One region of the Sphingomonas sp. R86520 genome, then DNA from elsewhere that is predicted to be linked to it. Evidence: riboswitches for the same ligand, from Rfam matches in the RefSeq annotation. Region 1 holds a riboswitch; each other region holds the start of a gene.
What was found. A riboswitch is a leader RNA that binds a small molecule or an ion and turns the genes downstream of it on or off. The one in region 1 is predicted to bind cobalamin.

Region 1 (7,049 bases):
CAGAGTGGCAGGCCGATGCGAAGACGATCGGTATGCACAGCGTGAACCATGCGGTGTTCGGGCTGGTCACGGCGCTGGGTGCCAAGCTCGCCACCCGGGGCTGAAGGAAAGCGTCATCGAAGACGCGACGGTGTGCCTGTGCGGCACACCGTCACGCGTCATCGTCAGCCTGCCGCGTCTACCTGCGGCAGGTAGGCTGCGTACCCGTTGGCTTCCATCTCGGCGCGCGGGACGAACCGCAACGACGCCGAGTTGATGCAGTAGCGCAGGCCACCCTTGTCCTGCGGGCCATCCTCGAACACGTGGCCGAGATGGCTGTCGGCACCCGCCGAACGGATTTCGGTACGGACCATGCCGTGGCTGCGATCGTGGAGTTCGGCGACGTGCTCGGGCGTGATCGGCTTGGTGAAGCTCGGCCAGCCGCAATGCGAATCGAACTTGTCGGCGGATGCGAACAGCGGCTCGCCCGAGACGATATCGACGTAGAGACCGGGCTCGCGCGTGTTGAGATATTCGCCGGTGCCCGGCCGCTCGGTGCCGCTCTGCTGCGTGACGTGGAACTGCTCGGGAGTGAGCTTGGCGATCGCCTCCTCGGTCTTCTTGTAGTCGGTCATGGTGATCCTCTCGCGCTCAGGAGAGCGCTGGTTGGCCGTTCGAGGCGGACAGGCCGCCGTCGACCGGCAGGTTGACCCCGGTTATATAGTGCGCGTCGGCGCTAGCCAAAAACACTATGGCGCCGGCGATGTCTTCGGGCTGTGCGCCGCGTGCCATCGGGATGCGCTCCTCGAACTTCGCGATCAGGTCGGGCTGGTCCTTCATGCCCGCGGTGAGCGCGGTGTAGGTGAGCGACGGGTTGACCGCGTTGACGCGGACGCCGTGCTTCGCCTCGTCCATCGCGAGCGCGCGGGTGAAGTTGGTGACCGCACCCTTGGCGGCGCAATAGAAGCTGTGATTCCAGTCGCCGCCCAGGCCCGATACGGACGAGACGTTGACGATGCAGCCCTTGTTCGCGCGCAAGGTGGCGATCGCGGCACGGCTCATATGGACGACGCCGTAGAGGTCGGTCTCGATGACCTTGGTGAATTCGGAGAGGTCGCCCTCGTCGAGCTTGCCGAGATGGTCGACGCCGGCATCGTTGACGAGCACGTCGATGCGGCCGAACTTGTCGACCGCGCGGGCGACCAGCGCCTCGCAAGCGGCCATGTCGGAGACGTCGGTTTCGAGCGTTTCGACGGTCGTGCCGTCGAGGCTGGCGGCGACCTTCGCGAGGCCGTCCGCGTCCTTGTCGCCGAGTACGAGCGTCGCGCCCTCCGCGGCGAAGCGACGTGCGGCACCCTCACCGATGCCCGACGCGGCGCCGGTGATCAGTATGATCTTACCATCGAATCTCATCGATCTGTGTCCTGAAGCTTTGGAAGATACCGCGATGAACGACCGACGGGCCTGGCGGTTTCCTTGCCGAATCAACGAGATCGGCGGCGGACCCCGGCCGGCCCCGCGCGCGTTAGTGCGACGAACCTGTTTTTCGGAGATCACCATGCTCGCATCCTTCCTGATGGGCCTTGTCGGTGGCCAGCGTGCGATGACGCCGCTCGCTGCGGTGGCCATTGCAGCCGCTCGGGACGAACTGCCCACCGACAACGGCGCACCGAAACTGCTGTCGCATCCCGCCGTCGCGGCGGGCGCGCTGGCGCTGGCGATCGGTGAGATGGCGGGGGACAAGCAGAAGACCGCCCCGGACCGCATCGTTCCGATCGGCCTTGCCGCGCGATTCGTGACGTCGGCGATCGCGGGCGCCGCGCTCGTGCCGCGTCGTCAGCGTTGGCTGGGCGCGGCCGTCGGCGGCCTGACCGCCGTGGCGGCATCCTATCCCGGCTGGCGCGCGAGGATGGCGGCGATGTCGCAGTATGGCCAGACGCCGACGGGGTTCGTGGAAGATGCGGTTGTTCTGACGGGTGCGGCGGCGATTGCCCGCAACGCGGCGAAACTCGGCGCGGCCTGACCTCGGAGGTGTATTCCGGGCGAGCGGAAAAGCTGCCATGCGGCGGTGATGATCCGTATCTCATTCTCCACGCTCGCCTTCGTCTTGATTTCGTCCGGGAGCGCGGTCGCGCAAACGACCGTCGCGCCTGCTGACCAGTCGGCTGACATCGTCGTCACCGGGCGCGGGCTTGCCGATGCGCCAGGCGATCGTGCGTACGACATCGTCACGATCGATCGCGATCGGATCCAGGCTAATGCGAGCAACCGGCTGGAGAGCGTGCTGGCCGATGTCGCGGGGCTCCAGCAGTTCCGCCGATCTGATTCTCGCAGTGCCAACCCGACCAGCCAGGGTATTTCGCTGCGCGGGATCGGCGGCAATGCGTCGAGCCGCGCGCTGCTGATCTTCGACGGCGTACCGCAGGCGGATCCGTTCGGCGGATGGATCGCGTTTCCGGCGTATGCCACTGGCCGGCTCGGACGGATCCGCGTCACGCGCGGCGGCGGTAGCGGGTACCAGGGACCCGGTGCACTGGCCGGCACCGTCGAGCTGGAGAGCGCGACTCCCGATCAACTGACGCCGTTCCAGGGCAGCGTCGCATACGGCAGCCGCGACTCGGTCGACGCGCAAGGATCCGCAGCACTGGTTCGTGGATCGGGGTTCGCGACGTTGTCGGGCGCGTATGCGCGCGGCGATGGCTTTACCCCGACGGTCGAGGAAAGCCGCGGCATCGTCGATCGGGCGGCACCGTACGAGCAGGCCTCGGGTGCGCTGCGGACCGTCGTGGGTGTCGGTGCGAAGACCGAATTGCAGATGAATGCGAGCGCGTTCACCGACAGGCGCGACCGAGGCAGCGACTTTACCGACAACAAGAGCGAAGGCGCCGACGCCAGCATCCGCCTGATCGGCCGCGGGAACTGGGGGTATTCGGCGCTTGCCTATCTGCAGACGCGGGCGTTCGCGAGCAGCTTCAACAGCATCAATGCCACGCGGACGACCGCGATCCAGTCGCTGAACCAGTATAATACGCCGGCGACCGGGCTTGGCGGACGGATCGAGATTGCGCCGCCCTTGGGCGAGAGCATCACGTTGCGCCTCGGCTCGGATATCCGCGACGTCAGCGGCAAGACGCAGGAACTCTATACCTTCGTGAACACTGTGCCGACACGGCGGCGCGAGGCGGGCGGAAGCACGACGACGACCGGCGTGTTCGCCGACGGCAGCCTGGTCGCGGGCGACTTCACCTTCAGCCTCGGCGGGCGGATTGACTGGTGGTCGATCGACGGCGGCTATTTGTCCGAACGCCCGCTGGCGGGCGGCACCGCGTTGACCAATCTGCGCTACGCCGACCGCAATGGCAGCGAGACGACGGGGCGTGCGGGGATCGCGTACAAGCCGCTCGACGCGATTACGGTGCGCGCCGCCGGCTATCGCGGGTGGCGGTTGCCGACGCTCAACGAACTGTATCGCCCGTTCCGCGTCGGCAACGATGCGACGGCGGCGAATGCCGTGTTGTCGCCGGAGCGGCTGACCGGGGTCGAAGGCGGCGTGACGCTGACGCCTGCGCCGGGGGTCAGCATCGCCGCGACGTATTTCTACAACCGGCTGAAGGATGCGATCGCCAACGTGACGACGACCACTCCGACGCAGGTCTTACCGGGCGTGACGACCTACCGCATCCGCCAGAACCTCGATGCGATCCGCGCGCATGGGTTCGAGCTGGATGCGTCGTATCGACCGGGGCCGTTCGGCGTGCAGGCATCGTGGTCGCATACCAACTCGACGGTCGAGGGCTCCGGCATTACCGCCGCGCTCGATGGCTTGCGACCGGCGCAGACACCGCGCGACCAGGTGTCGGGGACGATCGACTGGCGGCACGATGCGGCGGCGCTGTCGCTGACCGTGCGGCATATCGGCCAGCAATATGACGACGACCAGAATACGCGGGTGCTCGATCCAGCGACGACGCTGGATGCGTATGCGGCGGTGCCGATCATGCGCTCGCTGGTCGCCGAACTGCGCGGCGAGAATGTGTTCAACGAGCGGGTCGAGGCGGGGATCAGCGGCGCGAACATCGTCGAGCGCGCAACGCCGCGGACGATCTGGGTCGGGTTGCGCTACGGCATCCGTTGAACCGGTGCGCGTTGACCCGTGTCCGGGCCGCGACTAATGGCAACGGCGTGAAGGGTTCCCGGTGACGGGATCAAAAGGGAAGCCGGTGCGCGGAAAGGTCTTCAGGACCCAAGTCCGCAAGACCGGCGCTGTCCCCGCAACTGTGACCGGATAGCGGCCACCCCGATTAGGCCACTGGGTTTCGATCCGGGAAGGCGGGGTGGTCACGATGACCCGGAAGCCAGGAGACCTGCCGTTCACGGTCGATCCACTGCGCGGGCGGGTGCTCCGGCGCGGACGAGTGTCCCGATCAAACGGGGTTCCCTCGAGCGAGAGACGTCTGCCGCTCCGCGAATGGTCGCGGGTGGTTTTGCAGGACGTACCCCATGACGAAATTCTTCCTTCTCCTGAGCGCGGCGCTGATCGCATCGCCGGCCTATGCGCAGGACATTCCCGACAGTGACGCGCCCGAACTCGTCGTGACCGCGACCCGCGTCGCGCAGCCCGCGAGCGAAGTCGGTCAGGCGGTGACCGTGATCGACCGCGCCGAGATCGAGCGTCGCCAGACCGTCGTCGTGTCCGATCTGCTCGCGACCACGCCGGGTGTCACAGTCACGCGCAACGGCACGCTGGGTGCGCTGACCGGCGTGCGGATCCGCGGCGCCGAATCCGACCAGACTCTGGTCGTGATCGACGGCGTGCGCGTCAACGATCCCTCGTCGACCGGCGGCGGCTTCGATTTCGGCAATCTTCTGTCCAGTTCGGTCGAGCGGATCGAAGTGTTGCGCGGGCCGAACTCGGTGCCATGGGGCAGCCAGGCGATCGGCGGTGTCGTCAATATCATCACCGCCGCGCCGACCGAAGGCGTTCAGGCACGCGCCAATGCGGAATATGGCTATGCCGACAGCGTGTTCGCGAGTGCGGGCGTGTCGGGCGCGAAGGGGCCGGTGTCGGGATCGCTGACCGGCGGCTATCTGAAGACCGACGGCATCTCGTCGGCGGCCGACGGCACGGAGCGGGACGGGTACCGTCAATATGGCGCGACCGGGCGGCTGGGCGTCGAGTTCACGCCTGGGATCGGCCTCGACCTGCGCGGGTATTTCGCGGACAGCCGGGTCGAATTGGATGGCTTCCCGGCGCCGACATATGAGTTCGCCGACACCGCCGACTACAGCAAGACGCAGGAGCTTTACGGCTATGCGGGCCTTCACGCGAACTTCGCCGACGGACGGTTCAACAACCGGGTCGCGTTCACGATCGCCGACATCAACCGCGACAATTACGAACCGGCGTTCGGCGCGGACCCGTCGTTCATCGGCCGCGGCCGCAGCGAGCGCTACGAATATCAGGGCGACTTCCGTCCGCTCGACCAAGTCCGCGTCGTCGCCGGCGTCGAGCGCGAGAACAGCCGCTTCAACGACGGTTTCACCTATGCCGATACCGGGATCACCAGCGTTTACGGCCAACTGATCGTTAAGCCGCTCGACATCCTCACGCTGACCGGCGGCGTCCGCAACGACGATCACGAGGATTTCGGCAACCACACCACGTTCGGTGCGAATGCGGCACTGGCGCTGCGCACCGGTACCACCGTCCGCGCGAGCTATGGCGAAGGGTTCAAGGCGCCGACGCTGTACCAGCTCTTCTCGGATTACGGGAACCGCGACCTCGATCCGGAGACCGCGCGCAACTTCGATGTCGGCGTCGAACAGGCGTTTCTGGATAACCGCGCCCGCGTCGGCGTGACGTACTTCAATCGCCGCACGCGCAACCAGATCGACTTCCGCGACTGCAGTCCGGCGGAGCAGGCGACAATTGGCTCGATCTGCGTCGATCGCCCGTTCGGTGTGTACAACAACGTCGCGCGCGCCGAGGCGGACGGGGTCGAATTCACGCTGGCGCTGCGTCCGGTCGATGCGCTGACGCTCACCGCCAACTACAGCTACATCCACACCGAGAACCGCTCGATCGGCGCGAATTACGGCAACGAACTTGCGCGCCGTCCGCAGCAGACCGCCAGCGTCAACGCCGATTACCGGTTCCCGTTCGGGCTCTCGATCGGCGGCACCGTGACGATGGTCGACGACAGCTTCAACGACGCCGCCAATACGACGCGGATCGATGGGTATGCGATCGGCGGCGTCCGCGCGGAGTTTCCGATCGGTGAGCGGTTCGCGATCTACGGTCGCGTCGATAACGTCACCGACGCGAGCTATCAGACAGTCACCGGCTACGGCACCTATGGCCGGGCGGCGTATGGCGGCGTGCGGTTGCGCCTGAAGTGAGGCTGGGGCCGATCCTTGCCGCCCTGCTGCTCGGGGGCTGTGCAGCACCGCCGAGCGGGGGCGGGGGGATCGTCTCGACCAACCCGTGCGTGGATTCGGTGCTGGTCCGGATCCTGCCGCCCGCGCGGATCGCCGCGATCAGCCGGTATTCGCAGGATCCGTCCGCGACCTCGATCCCGCTCGACGTCGCGCGGCGTTATCGTGCGACCGCGGGGACCGCCGAGGAGGTGATTGCGCTGCACCCCGACCTCGTCATCGCCAGCACCTATACGCCGCCTGCTACCCAGGCGGCGTACGCGCGGGCCGGGTTGAAGACGCTGCTGCTTGGCATTCCCGACTCGATCGCGGAGAGCCAGGCGCAGGTCACGCAGATTGCCGACGCCGTCGGTGCGCCTGCGGGCGGCGCGCGGATCAATGCAGATATCGATCATGCAGTGGCGCGCTGGAGCCGCAAGGATGGACCGTCGCAGAGCGCCTTGCTCTATATCAGCGGAGATCTCGCGACCGGGGGGAGCACGTTGCTGAACGAGATGATGACACGCGTCGGCTTCCGCAACGCCGCCGCGAGCTATGGGCTGACGCATACCGGGACGGTCTCCGCCGAAACGATCGTGACGCGTCCGCCTGCCGTGGTGATCGCGTCGGAACGCGTCGGTCGGGGGACGGCACTG
Region 2 (7,049 bases), 1.2 Mb from region 1:
GTCGAGCGCGACAAGAACCATCCGTCGATCATCTTCTGGTCGCTCGGCAACGAGGCGGGCACCGGCCCTAGCTTCGAGAAAGCCGCGGCGGACGCGCGCGCGATCGATCCGACCCGGTTGATCTCGTATCTCGGCTACAGCCAGATCAACGACTTCAAGCCGAACGCGTACGCAGACATCTACGCGCCGATGTACGACAGCCCGGCCAGGATGCTCGACTATGCGCAGCATCCCGAGTTCAAGCAGCCGATGATCCAGTCCGAATACGCCCATATGCAGGGCAATTCCGGCGGCAATTTCAAGGAATATTGGGACGCGATCTATGCGCGGCCCGACCGGTTGCAGGGCGGCTTCATCTGGGACTGGGTCGACCAGTCGATGTATCGCTACACCAAGGATGGCCGGCGATACTGGGGCGATGGCGGCGAATACGGCCCCAACCCCGGCGGCGAGATCGAGTTCGGCGACGGGCTGCTCAACCCCGATCGCACGCCGCATCCGCAGCTGTTCGAGGTGCAGAAGGTCTATGCGCCGGTCATCTTCGCTGCCGTCGACGCGGTCGCCGGGCGGTTCACCGTCACCAACCGCCACGACTTCCGCGATCTGTCAGGCTTCGACTTCGACTGGACGGTGAACGAGAACGGCGTCCCCGTCGCGCACGGCGCGGTGCCGGCGCTGCACACCGCCGCCCATGCGACCGAGCCGTTCACGCTTTCCCTGCCGAAACTGCCCGCCAAGCCGGGTGCCGAATATCTCGTCACGATCAGCGCCCGCGCCAAGGCTGGCACGATCCCGCTGGTGCCGGCCGGTCACGTCGTCGGCTGGGACCAGTTCGCGCTGGGTACGCCGGTCCCTGCGCCGGTCACGATACCGCGCGGTCGCACCACCTTGCAGGAAACCGGCGGCATGATCGCGTTGACGGCCGGCGACGCCAGCCTGACGATCGACCGCACGACCGGACTGATCGCGAGCTACCGCGTCGGCGGAGACGAACTGTTGAGCGGTGGCGCGCCCAATTTCGCACGGGCGCTGACCGACAACGATATCGGCACGCGGGGCGAGGCGGCGAATGCGCCGTGGCTCGCGATGTCGGCCACGCGCACGGTCGAGTTGGTCAAGGCCGAGCGCATCGGTTCGGGCGCAGCGGCGGTCACCGTCCGCTATGTCATGGGTAACGCGGCTGTCCGCTTCACCAGCCGCTACACGATGCGCGGCGACGGCAGCGTCGACATTGCCGGTGAATTCACACCGCTGAAGGCGGACCTGTCGGACCCGCTCCGCATCGGCCTCCAGTTCGCCGCACCCAGCCGGTTCAAGACCGTCGAATGGTACGGCCGCGGCCCGCACGAGAACTACGCCGATCGCAAGACCAGCGCGGCGATCGGCCTGTGGCGCGGCGCCATCGCCGACCAGAACCACAATTTCATGCGTCCGCAGGAAACGGGTACCAAGAGCGACGTCCGCTCGATGACACTCGACGGCGACGGCGAGACCGCTCTGAGGCTGGCCGGCGACCATCCGCTGTCGATGAATGCGCTCGCGTTCCCCTATGAGGATCTGTCCCGACGCGCGCCCGGTACGCGCAAGAGCACGGATATCGTGCCGCATGGCCATGTTTCGGTGCTGGTAGACGCGCTGCAATCGGGATTGGGCGGCGACACGACCTGGAATGCACAAGGCCGTCCATTGCCCAAATACCGTGTCCCGATAGCGCCCGTTCGATTCAATCTACGACTGACCCCCGTACCGAAAGTTCGGTGACTGACCCCCGTACCGAAAGTTCGGTCCTAATCGGTGCAATCCCTGCGCCTTTGATCGAGCGCGAGATCCCGTATTGTCCGCTTACCGGTACATGCGGGTCCGGCCTCTCGTACATGGTGGTTGCCGACCGCCTTTTCGATCAGTCAGCCGGATCTGCCCGCCTGTTCGGCGCGCTCTCGCGCCGCGACATCGAACGGCTTATACTTGGCGGCAATCTACTCCCGCCAGTATAGACCGCGCGCCGGCGGATGACCGCGTTGCTGACGTTCGGCGTCCTTCCGCCGTGTCCTGATACTGGCCCTCATTCACGCCCGCAGAGGTACGATTGCGCTCTTGCCCCGCGACCCCTTCCCGTCGAGAATAGAAGTTGGTGAGACGTCCATCGAAAGGATTTGATCCATGCGCAAGTTGACCGGTGCGGCGTTCGTATCGCTCGATGGCGTGATGCAAGCGCCCGGGGGGCCAACCGAAGATCCAACCGGAGACTTCGACCAGGGCGGCTGGGTGTTCGGCATAGGCGACGATGTCATCGATCCGGTTTTGGGCGCGCTCTTCACCCCGCCTTACGCGCTACTCCTAGGGCGGCGGACCTACGATATCTTCGCAGCCTATTGGCCGTTCGTCGACGGCGAGATGGCGGGCATGGGTGCAGCGCTGACGGCGGCAGAAAAATATGTCGTGACCGGTGGCGATCAGCCGCTCGGTTGGGCGAACAGCCACCGGATCGACGGCATTGCCGCCATCAGAGCGCTGAAAGAGAGCGACGGTCCCGACTTGCTGATCCAGGGTTCATCGACGCTCTACCCGCCGTTGCTCGCTGCCGGACTGATCGACGAACTGGTGCTGATGACCTTTCCCGTCATGCTCGGGACCGGCAAGCGCTTGTTCGGCGACGGCACGCCGTCAGGTGCGCTGCGACTGATCGACCATCAAGTTGGCACGAAAGGCGTGATCGTCACCCGCTGGTTACCGACCGGGCCGGTTCCGCGGATCAACCATCCTCACCCCAGCACCAGCGCGGCGGAGACCGAACGGCAGCGGCGGATGAACGAAGGGACCTGGTAAGCCCGAATCCGTGCTCCCAGACCCCAGACGCGCTCAACCAGAAGCGGATGCTCGGTGCTGGGTTACAACCGCGCGAACACGGTCGTTCGGGTGGATATGCTATACCGCCGATGTGGCGCCCGAGACTGATGGTCTCTCCTGCCATATCTGTGAGCGGAAGGATGCAGAAGGACTGATCACTGTGGGAAGCGACTGAAGATAGAGGACATTCTGCGCCCTGCCGCATGGCTTGAAAAGATGTTGTTTTGAGAACTTCCGAATTCAGGTGTTAGCGGAGGCGACGCTTCACGCGTCGCAGCTTTTGGCAGAAGTCGAACACATATAAGGAAATCTTTATATGTGTTCGCGGCAATCTTGCGGATCGGCATCATCACAGGTACGCAGCACAGGTCAGGCTGGGATCACCAGTCTGACATTGATCACGCTGGTGTCCCGAAAGGGACTTAAAAGGGAACACGGTATGGGAGACGCTCTCCCGAAGCCGAGGCTGTCCCTGCAACTGTAAGCGGCGAGCGAGATGTACATCGCGCCCTCTCAGGAGGGCGCAGCCACTGGACCAACGCCCTATCGGCCGGAATCCGGGAAGGCCGTATATCGAGCGACGACCCGTGAGCCAGGAGACCTGCCAGCGTCTGGTCGCTCTTGCTTTGGTCCAGGGGATGGTCGGGGCACGGTTCTTCCGTCTGAGCGACGAACGAGCGACGGGGGTCGCATCGGTTCGTGTCGCGGGCGCTTGCGTCCGCCTGCCGACGCGCGCCGACCGTTCGTAGCGGACGCCCCCGTCCGAAGTTGCTTGGCGCACGGGGGACGGACATGAAAGAATCGAAATCACGCACTGGATGGCTCGGATGCGCGGCGCTGGCCGCGATGTGCATCACGACGCCTGGATGGGCTCAGGCAAACGAGGCCGAGGGCGCATCGACACAGTCACCGATCGACATCGTCGTGTTCGGTCGCGGCGAAGCGAAGATCGGCGTCGCACACGCAGCAAGCGAGGGCACGGTTGCCGGGGCGGACCTTCTCGTTCGACCGCTGCTGCGCGTCGCCGAACTGCTGGAAGCGATCCCCGGCATGGTCGCCGCGCAGCATTCGGGCAGCGGCAAGGCCAACCAGTATTTTCTGCGCGGCTTCAATCTCGATCACGGGTCGGACTTCACGACCTATATCGACGGCGTGCAGATGAATTTGCGGACGCATGGCCACGGTCAGGGCTATCTCGACCTCAACGGGCTGATTCCCGAGATCGTCGCGCGTGAGGATTTCCGCAAAGGGCCCTACCGCGCCGATGGCGGTGACTTCGCACTGGCAGGCGCGGCTTACATGACGACGACCGACGGTCTCGCTCGACCCTTTCTATCGGTAGAGGGCGGCTCCTACGGCTATGGCCGGATCGCCGCCGGTGGCACGATCGACGGTGTCGGCGCCGGTAAACTCACACTTGTCGCGCAGACGAAGATCTATGACGGGCCATGGCAAGAACCCGAGCACCTGCGACACGTGTCAGGCTTCGCAAAATATATCGCTCCAGCCGGCGCAGGCCAGATCGAGGCCTCGTTCAACGCCTATCGCGCGACCTGGCGCCCGACCGAACAGATACCCGAGCGGATCATTGGCACCACGCTCTGCGAGGACGTGTTCTGCTCGCCCGATCCGACTGCACGCGGCGAGACCACCCGGCTCGTAGGCAACATCGCGGTCCGCCAACCCGATTGGCATGCCAATTTCTATGGCCAGTTCTACGACTGGTCGATGTATTCGAATCCAACCTACACCGAACCGGATGGGACCAGCGCGCAGATCCGTCAGTTCGACAAACGCTGGATCGTCGGGGCGCGCGGCGAAAAGCGTTGGACGCTTGCACCCACCCTCGCCGTCTCGCTCGGCACTGAGGAACGCTATGACCATATCGGCAGCGTCGGTGTTTATCGCACCAGCGCGCGATCGTTCCTCTCGTCAATCGGCCGCTACCATGTCGAGGAAGCGTCGGCAGCACTGTATGGCGAAGCGACCTGGACACCGGTTGCGGGGCTTCGCCTAATCGGTGGAGTCCGCGGCGACTATTATCATTATGTCGTCCGGGCGCGGGATCCGGCGGCGGTCGTAGCGGGCGAGGGCAGCGGCGACGACACGATCCTGTCGCCGAAGGCATCGATTGCCTATTCACCGACTGCCTGGCTGGAACTCTACGGCAATTGGGGTCGCGGCTTTCACTCCAACGACGTGCGCGGCGCGGTCAACGTCGAAACACCGGTGCCGGTGCTGGTCCGCGGCAGCGGCCGTGAAGTCGGCGCACGGTGGCAGTTGTCGGGTGTCACGCTGACTGCGACCTATTGGTGGCTCGACGTGGACAGCGAACTGCGGTTCATCGGCGATTCCAACGCGGTCGAACCGACCGGCGCGAGCAGGCGTCGCGGCTATGAACTGGTAGCGTTCTGGCGTCCCAGGCCGTGGCTCGCGATCGATGGCAACTACACGGCGAGCCGGTCGCGCTACGATACCGGCGACCGCATTCCCAACGCCTTCGAGAACGCCGCATCCGCCGGGATCGCGTTGGTGCTCGATCCGTGGGAGGCCAGCGTGCGTGTCCGTCATCTCGGGCCCTACCCGCTGCTCGATGACAACAGCGTCCGGGACTCTGGAAGTACCGTCGTCAACGTCCGGGCCGCCCGCAAGATTGGACGGTTCGACGTTTATGGCGAGGTACTCAACATCCTGGACAGCCATGACAAGGACATTGCCTATTTCTACGAATCCTACATTCCCTCGGTCGATATTTCGGGACCGACCGAGGGCCGGCTGAGCCGCGTAGTAGAGCCGCGCACCTTGCGCCTAGGTGCCCGAGTGAACTTCTAGAAGATGCAAGATGATCGCCAGCTTAGGGGGAGCTGGCGATCGCCTTCACTATGAGATCCACGAGCAACTACGGGTCACTTCGCCGACTTGATGGCGGCCTACAATTTCGCCCATCGGCTCAAAACGCTCAGTGGCCTTACGCCTTACGAATACATCGCCAAAAGCTGGACGTCAGAGCCAGACAGTTTCATCGGTTGGACGGCACGCTTAGCGGTCGAAGTGCTGTCTGAGCGGTTAATGGGTGGATTTATGGCCGATCCGCGCTCGTTCTTCGAGGTGGCAGGGCTCCGTCAGTTTATTACTCGGTGCTCTTGTTGGTTTCCCTGCGAGGAATCAGCTACGCGGCTAGTACCGACGTACATGGCGACTATTTCTACCCAAGCTTCGGGCTGCTGATCAACAATATCAACGCCGCCGCCCTGCAGTTCCGCGAACGCGAAGTCGGGGCGGATCTTGTGCGCGCGATGTGCCATCGGATAAATCATATCGCCCGTGTTGGTGAGGATCATTGCGGGCTGCGTTATCTTCGCCAAACTCTCCTCATGACGATACTGGAAGGCAGCATGATGACCCCACCAGAATGCACCTCGCCCTGAAAACGCTTGAACGACGTAATCACTCAAGCGCTCGGGAGAGACCGTGCCCGCTGCAAAACCGTCACGGATTGCAAACAGTTCGGTCAGATGCGTGCCACCGGGACGCGGACCAAAGCCTAGCTCCCATTGATGGCCCGATGCCAGATAGTCGGCTCGCTCCTCTTCGGTGAGCGGCAACGGGCCGTTGAGGATGAGTTTATCCACACGGTTGGCAAATTGAATGGCAACCTCGGTTGCGACCAGGGCACCCGTGTGGTGACCGACGATCGACGCGCGATCGATCCCCAGGGCGTCAAGCACGGGCGTGATGCCCTGCGCATAATCTTCGACCTTCGGTATGAACGGTGTCGGATCCGACAACCCGAAGCCCGGCATGTCGATGCCGATCACCCATAGGCCACGCCGCGCAAGCGGTTCGTACACCAGGTCGAACTGGCCCGACGTCATCGGCACCTGATGCAGCAGAACAACCGCCGCGCCTTCGCCGAGGTGTTGAAAATGGATCTGCCCGAACGGACCGTCAACATAACCACGCCTCGGCATATCAGTTTTCTTCCGTCGCTAGGGTGCCGGGATATACGCGAGGGGTATGGATACGGTCGGGTTGCCGAATATGACCGGCTGGCGACAATCCGGCAGCGTTGAGGGCCGCCTCTTCCTCGTGTCAGACCTTACCCGGTGTCGTGGTGCAACGCCCGCCGGCAGCCGATCAGCAGTGCGAGCAGCCGACAAACCCGCAGTTCGCGGACGATCTCGACGACGAGGTGCCGTGCT
Region 3 (7,049 bases), 1.7 Mb from region 1:
CGGCGCTTCCGCCCGGATCGAGAATTATCTCGGGTTCCCGACCGGCATCTCGGGGCAGGCGCTTGCAGGGCGGGCCTTTAACCAGGCACTCAAATTCGGTGCGGAGATCGCGATTCCGTTGACCGTAGAGCATCTCGATTGCGATGAAGAGCGGGCGGCGGGCGATCCGCTTGCCCTCGAACTGGCAGGCGACCGGCGGATTCAGGCGCAGACGGTTATCGTTGCCTCGGGCGCCCGGTATCGCCGGCCGGATATCCCCGATCTGGCAGTCTTCGAAGGTGCCGGTGTATCGTACTGGGCGTCACCGATCGAGGCACGGCTGTGTGAGGGCGAAGAGGTTGCTCTGGTCGGTGGTGGCAACTCCGCAGGGCAGGCCGTGGTGTTCTTGGCGCCGCGCGTGAAGCACCTCCATCTGATCATCCGGCGGCCGCTGTCGGCAACGATGTCGAAATATCTGGTCGACCGCATCGCAGCGCTCCCGAACGTGACGATCCACGTCGACACCGAGATCGTCGGCCTGGAAGGTGATCGGACGACTGGACTTACCGGTGCGATTTTCCGGTGTCGCGCGGATGGATCGACGCACCAATGCGCGATGCGGCATCTGTTCCTGTTCATCGGTGCGGATCCCAACGCAGGCTGGTTGAAGGGCTGCGTGGAAACCGACGCGAAGGGGTTCATCGTGACAGGGCGGGCGTCGTTGCCGTTGCAGACCAGTCGCGCGGGGGTGTTCGCGATCGGCGACGTTCGTGCCGGATCCACCAAGCGCGTTGCGGCGGCGGTTGGCGAGGGTGCGGCCGTGGTCGCGCAGATCCATTCGGTACTGGCCGAAGCAGCGGAGAGAGGCGCGGTATGAGTTACGGTTGCACGCACATGGAAACGATCCAGACCGTCACGCCAAGTGCCAAAGGGTGCGAAGAGTGCCTGACGATGGGCAGCGAATGGGTTCATCTCAGGATCTGCCGTACCTGCGGGCATGTCGGTTGCTGCGACGACTCGCCGCACCGTCATGCAACCGCACATTTCCAAGTCACGCGGCATCCGATCATCGAAGGCTATGATCCGCCCGAGGGATGGGGCTGGTGCTTCGTCGACGAGACAATGGTCGATTTGCCTGACCAGACACCGCAATGGGGCCCGATCCCGCGCTATGTCTGATCGCAGTCCGCTTGCGTCGACGGGGCGCCGAGACTAGCGCGCTCGACAAGTGCAGGCGTGAGAGATCGATATGCGGCGTTTTATGATTGGGCTGCTCGCCGTCGCGACACTCGCGACGGCCGGTTCGGCACAACGGACCGGGCAACCGCTGTCGGGCCCGAAACCGGGCTTGATACGGGTCCGGATCGTGACGTCGGAGGGACCGATCATATTAGCGCTGGACGCGCGCCATGCGCCGCAGACGTCGGCGAACTTCCTGGCTTATGTCGACGACGGCCGGTTCGATGGGACCGATTTCTACCGTGCAAGCCGGCAGAAGTCGGCGCCGAAACTTGGGTTTATCCAGGCAGGCATTCGGACCGATGCGCGGCGGATCCTGCCGCCATTCCCGCTTGAAACGACCGCGATGACCGGCATCAAGCATCTCGACGCGACGATCTCGATGGCGCGAGGGATGACGCCGGCGTCTGCAGGCGGCAATTTCTTCATCACCATCGGACCCGCGCCGGCAATGGACGCGCGGCCCGGTTATCCGGGATATGCGGCGTTCGGGCATGTGGTCGCAGGGATGGACGTGGTGAAGCGTATCCTTGCCAAGCCGACCGGCGGCGGCATGGACGCCTTCAAGGACCAGATGATCCTCAAGCGGGTGGCGCTGGTGAGCGCGCGCCGGCTGGACGGCGTAGCGAAACCGACCGGCTTGCCGCGCGCGTGGTTGATCAAGACGCGGCCCGACCGAGTAAGATGAGGGATCGCACCGCCGGTATGGGGAGAGGTGTCACGTTGATGAACTCACGGACGGGGCGCGGCACCAATGAGTGGGAACGCCAATTGTCTGGCCGTTGTCTGGCCGTTGTCAGGCTAGCGTCAGCCACTTTGCTCGCCAAGGGAGGATTGCGTCGGATCAGGCCGTCAGGCTGAGCGCGACGGCCTCCGCGACCTTGATACCGTCGACCGCTGCTGAAAGGATGCCGCCCGCATAGCCCGCGCCCTCGCCCGCCGGGAACAGGCCAGCGGTGTTCAGGCTCACGAAATCATCGCCTCTGGTGATCCTCACCGGTGAGGACGTGCGCGTCTCGACGCCCGTGAGGACCGCGTCGGGATGGTCATAGCCGGGAATCTCGCGGCCGAATGCCGGCAGCGCCTCGCGCAGGGCGGTGATCGCGAACTCGGGCAGGCATTCCGACAGATCGGTCATCGTCACGCCTGGCTTGTACGACGGGATCACGGAGCCGAGCGCGGTTGACGGCCGCCCGGCAAGCAGGTCGCCGATGCGTTGCGCAGGTGCCTTGTAGTTCGAGCCGCCCGCGACATAGGCGCGCGATTCCCAGTGACGTTGCAATTCGATGCCGGCAAGCGGGTGGCCGGGATAGTCACGCTCTGGATCGATTCCGATCACGATCCCCGAATTCGCGTTGCGTTCGTTACGCGAATATTGGCTCATGCCGTTGGTCGCGACGCGGCCTTCTTCGGAGGTCGCGGCGACCACCGTGCCGCCCGGACACATGCAGAAACTGTAGACGGTCCGCCCGTTCCTGCAGTGGTGCGACAGGCTGTACGCCGCCGCACCGAGATCGGGGTGGCCGGCACATGGGCCAAACCGCGCTTCGTCGATCCAGGATTGCGGATGCTCGATGCGGACGCCGATCGAGAACGGCTTGGCCTCGACATACACGCCCTTGGCATGAAGCATCTCGAACGTGTCGCGCGCGCTGTGGCCGACTGCGAAGACGACGTGATTGGCTTCGAGATAGTCGCCGGTGCTGAGGTGCAGGCCCCGCAGCTGCCGCGCGCCTGCCTCCTCGACGATGTCGAGACCGTCTACCCGCGTGGAGAAGCGGTATTCGCCGCCGAGCGCTTCGATCGTCTCGCGCATGCTCTCGACCATCGTGACGAGGCGGAAGGTGCCGATATGCGGGTGTGCTTCGGTGAGGATCTCGGGCGGGGCGCCGGCCTTCACGAACTCCGTCAGGACCTTGCGGCCGAGGTGACGCGGGTCCTTGATCTGGCTCCACAGCTTGCCGTCGGAGAAGGTGCCGGCCCCGCCCTCGCCGAACTGGACGTTGGATTCGGGGTTGAGGACGCTCTTGCGCCAGAGCCCCCAAGTGTCCTTGGTGCGTTCGCGGACCACTTTCCCGCGGTCAAGAATGATGGGGCGGAACCCCATTTGTGCCAGGATCAGGCCGGCGAACAGGCCGCATGGGCCTGCGCCGACGACGACCGGGCGGGGGCCGGTATAGCTGGCGCCGCCCTTGATGACGAAGCGATAGCCGGTGTCGGGCGTACGCTGGACGTGGCGGTCCTTGCGAAAACGCTGAAGGACCGTGTCCTCGTTCTTCAGCGTGACGTCGACCGAATAGACGAGCTGGATGTCCATCTTGTCACGGGCATCGTGCGCGCGACGCGCCACGGTGTAGCGGATCAGGTCGCGCGGCGTGATGCGCAGGCGGTCGCGGATCGCGGCGGGGAGCGCTTCGTCGGCGTGATTGAGCGGCAGCTTGAGGTCGGTGATGCGGAGCATGGCGCACGCTCTAGCGCCGCGCGGCGCGATCCGCCATCGGGAGCAGGAGAGGACATGATCATGCGGACCGACGACGAGCAGAATGCCAAGAGCGCCAAACGCAAGGAGGTCCAGGACCGGATCGTCGCGAGCAAGACGATCGAGAGAGGCTTGGTCATCGTCCACACCGGTAAGGGCAAGGGCAAGTCCACCGCCGCGTTCGGCATGGCAGTGCGGATGATCGGGCATGGGCGCAAGGTCGGTGTCGTGCAGTTCGTGAAGGGCGCGATGACGACCGGCGAAAAGGCGGTCTTCGACGCGTTTCCGAACCTGTGCGAATTCAAGCCGATGGGGGAGGGCTTTACCTGGGACACGCAGGACCGGGCGCGGGACATCGCGGTGGCACGGGACGCTTGGGACGAGGTCAGGCGGATGATCGCCGATCCGTCCTATGCGATGGTGATCGCGGACGAGCTGAACATCGTGCTGCGCTACGAGTATCTACCGGTTGACGAGGTGCTGGCGGCTTTGGCGGCCAAGCCGGAGATGACGCATGTCGTGGTGACAGGACGGAACGCACCAGAGGCCTTGGTCGAAATTGCGGATCTGGTGACCGAGATGACGCAGGTGAAGCACCCGTTCCGGTCGGGCGTTAAGGCGCAAGCCGGGGTCGAGTTCTAGGCGTCTTGCGTGACCCGTACCTCGGGCGTATCGCGACCTTGCGACAGGTTCCCTCGACGCGGCGACGTAGACGGGGATGAAAACGGGAACGGGTGAACCCCGGCTGCCCCTGCAACTGTAAGCGACGAGCCACCGTGCCACACGCCATTGGGATGCAGGTCCCGAGAAGGCGGCACGAAACGGCGCTGACTCGCGAGCCAGGAGACCTGCCTGTCGCAGTCGTCTTTCGTCCGGCCAGGGTGCGCCGAGCGGACGGGTAATACCCCGAGCGACGACATCGCTTCGCGTCTCGCGAGGGCCGTAGGCTTGTGCCTATGCCCGTCGCGCGATGCGGGATCGACTGTCCGAAGGGGAAAACATGCCTGTCATTTATCGTGTCTCGTGCTCAACCGCCGAAGCATCCGCATGTTGAAGCACGTCGAGGACGGCGTCGCGGTGGTCGCATGCAACACCTGCCGCCACTCATCCGATGCCCGCGACGACGGCGAGGGTATCCGCGGCGGTGCACGTCTCGTCGGCGCGTTGAAAGCGGTGCAGGCCAGCGATCCCGCCTATGCCGATGTCGCGGTGCAGGAAATGCCGTGTCTTTTCGCGTGCCAGGATTTCTGCACGATCCACCTGCGCGCGCCAGCCAAGGTTGGCTACGTGCTCGGCCGGTTCGAGCCGACCGAAGATGCCGCACGAGCAATCCTCGACTATGCACGCCTCTACGGCGAAAGCGCATTCGGACAGGTGCCGTTCAAGCAATGGCCCCAGGGCGTAAAGGGACATTTCATCACACGCACGCCGCCAGCAGGGTTCGTCGTGGAATGACCATGTTCGCAACACCGACGGCGTTCCTCGCCGCTTTGCAAGGCTTGCCGCAGCCGGATCAAGCCGCGCGATCCGCCGCGATTGCTCGCCAAGGGCAACTGACCAAACCACCGGGCTCGCTCGGCCGCCTGGAGGACATTGCGGTGTTCATGGCCGGATGGCAGGGCCGCGAACGGCCGCGGATCGACAACGCTCGGGCGCTCATCTTCGCGGGCAATCACGGTATCGTCGCGCGCGGCGTCAGTGCGTTTCCGGCATCGGTTACGGCGCAGATGGTAAGCAATTTCGAGCATGGCGGCGCCGCGATCAACGCGCTTTCGACGACGGCGGGGCTCGATCTACGGATCGTCGCGATCGATCTCGACCGGCCCACCGACGATTTCACGGATGCACCGGCGATGTCGGTGGAAGATTGCCTCGACGCGATCAACCTAGGGGCAGCGGCGGTAGCCGGCTCGCCTGATCTCGTCGTGCTGGGGGAGATGGGGATCGGCAACACCACGACCGCCGCAGCGCTGTGCATGGCGAGTTTTGGTGGATCGGGTCGCGATTGGGTCGGTCCGGGCACCGGGATCGATAGCGAAGGCATGGTACGCAAGATCGCGGTCGTCGAAGCGGGACTGGCTCGGCACCGTGAAGCGATCGGGACACCGTTCGAGGTTCTCCGACGGCTAGGCGGACGAGAGCTCGCGGCGATCGCGGGCGCCGTCGTCGCGGCGCGGTTGATGGGCGTTCCGGTGGTGCTGGACGGCTTCATCTGTTGCGCGTCGGTTGCCCCGATCGCTGCGGCGTGCCCGGATATCCTCGCGCACTGCCTGGCGGGGCATGTGTCCGCTGAGCCGGGGCACAGCCGGTTGCTGGCGTCGCTCGCGCTCGATCCGCTGCTGTCGCTCGACATGCGGTTGGGCGAAGGAAGCGGCGCAGCCGTCGCAACCCTGATCGTTCGCGCGGCGTTGGCCGCCCATGACGGGATGGCGACCTTCGCCGAAGCGGGGGTGGCGACGGCGTGAGCGCGCCGTACATGCTGTATCTCATGCGGCATGGGGCGCCGGTGCGCGAAGGGCTTTTGCTGGGGCGTACCGATGATCCGGCCACCGAGGCGGGGGTTGCGGCCTGCCTAGGACGCGCAGAATCGCTTGATGTCTTGCAGATCTTCTCGTCCGATCTGGCGCGTGCGCGTGCATGCGCCGCCGCGGTAGCTGCTCCACGTCGGATCGAGGTCGCGGCCGATGCGCGGTGGCGCGAGCTGAACTTCGGCGCGTGGGATGGATTGCGGCCGGACGAGGTCGATCCGTCGGCATTCGCCCGGTTTCATGAGGATCCTGACGTGGCGCCACCACCCGGGGGGGAGCGCTGGTCGGCGTTGCAGGATCGGGTCAGCCGGGCGCTTGACGCAATTCCGCCCGCGGCATCGTTGGTCGTGACGCACGGCGGCGCGATCCGCGCAGCGCTGGCGCATCTGTGTGGGTTCGACCGGCAGCAGCTATGGGCGTTCGATTTGCCCTATGCGGCGCTGGTATCGTTGCGGATCTGGCCGGGGGCGGTGCGGACCGTCCAGATCACCGGCTTGACGACATGAGGCGACTGATCGTTGCATTCGGCTTCCTGACGCGCCTGCCTATGCCGCGCATGACGATCGGCCAACGAGATTTCGCCGAGGCGATCCGCTTGTACCCGGTTGTTGGGTTGGGTATCGGCGCAATCGTCGCGGCGATGGGGTGGCTGGGCTCGGTGATGGATCCGTGGACTGGTGCCTGTGCCGCGTTGATCGTCTGGATCGCAGTGACCGGCGCCCTCCATCTCGACGGGCTCGCGGATCTTGCCGACGGCCTGGGCGCGGCGCACGGCGACCGAACGCGGTTGCTGGCGGTAATGGCGGACCCGCATATCGGCAGTT

Region 2: it holds a riboswitch for cobalamin, as region 1 does, so the genes downstream of both, SJY41_RS06630 (TonB-dependent receptor) here and SJY41_RS11895 (TonB-dependent receptor plug domain-containing protein) in region 1, are expected to answer to the same signal.
Region 3: it holds a riboswitch for cobalamin, as region 1 does, so the genes downstream of both, SJY41_RS04230 (DUF1636 domain-containing protein) here and SJY41_RS11895 (TonB-dependent receptor plug domain-containing protein) in region 1, are expected to answer to the same signal.

What each region holds. Positions count from the first base shown of each region.
Region 1 covers NZ_JAXHBZ010000001.1:2,612,135-2,619,183, reverse strand. Annotated here, with positions in the region: gene SJY41_RS11920 (hypothetical protein) at 1-104, shown strand, start outside; gene msrB (peptide-methionine (R)-S-oxide reductase MsrB) at 165-614, opposite strand; gene SJY41_RS11910 (SDR family NAD(P)-dependent oxidoreductase) at 631-1,392, opposite strand; gene SJY41_RS11905 (DUF4126 domain-containing protein) at 1,538-2,002, shown strand; gene SJY41_RS11900 (TonB-dependent receptor) at 2,051-4,114, shown strand; cobalamin riboswitch at 4,150-4,366, shown strand; gene SJY41_RS11895 (TonB-dependent receptor plug domain-containing protein) at 4,480-6,378, shown strand; gene SJY41_RS11890 (ABC transporter substrate-binding protein) at 6,375-7,049, shown strand, end outside.
Region 2 covers NZ_JAXHBZ010000001.1:1,444,347-1,451,395, forward strand. Annotated here, with positions in the region: gene SJY41_RS06620 (glycoside hydrolase family 2 TIM barrel-domain containing protein) at 1-1,761, shown strand, start outside; gene SJY41_RS06625 (dihydrofolate reductase family protein) at 2,161-2,826, shown strand; cobalamin riboswitch at 3,235-3,471, shown strand; gene SJY41_RS06630 (TonB-dependent receptor) at 3,640-5,679, shown strand; partial or broken gene SJY41_RS06635 (IS481 family transposase) at 5,720-5,871, shown strand; gene SJY41_RS06640 (alpha/beta fold hydrolase) at 5,970-6,818, opposite strand.
Region 3 covers NZ_JAXHBZ010000001.1:871,075-878,123, forward strand. Annotated here, with positions in the region: gene SJY41_RS04205 (FAD-dependent oxidoreductase) at 1-856, shown strand, start outside; gene SJY41_RS04210 (UBP-type zinc finger domain-containing protein) at 853-1,158, shown strand; gene SJY41_RS04215 (peptidylprolyl isomerase) at 1,229-1,906, shown strand; gene SJY41_RS04220 (NAD(P)/FAD-dependent oxidoreductase) at 2,063-3,679, opposite strand; gene cobO (cob(I)yrinic acid a,c-diamide adenosyltransferase) at 3,734-4,339, shown strand; cobalamin riboswitch at 4,368-4,568, shown strand; gene SJY41_RS04230 (DUF1636 domain-containing protein) at 4,745-5,152, shown strand; gene cobT (nicotinate-nucleotide--dimethylbenzimidazole phosphoribosyltransferase) at 5,149-6,162, shown strand; gene SJY41_RS04240 (histidine phosphatase family protein) at 6,174-6,731, shown strand; gene cobS (adenosylcobinamide-GDP ribazoletransferase) at 6,728-7,049, shown strand, end outside.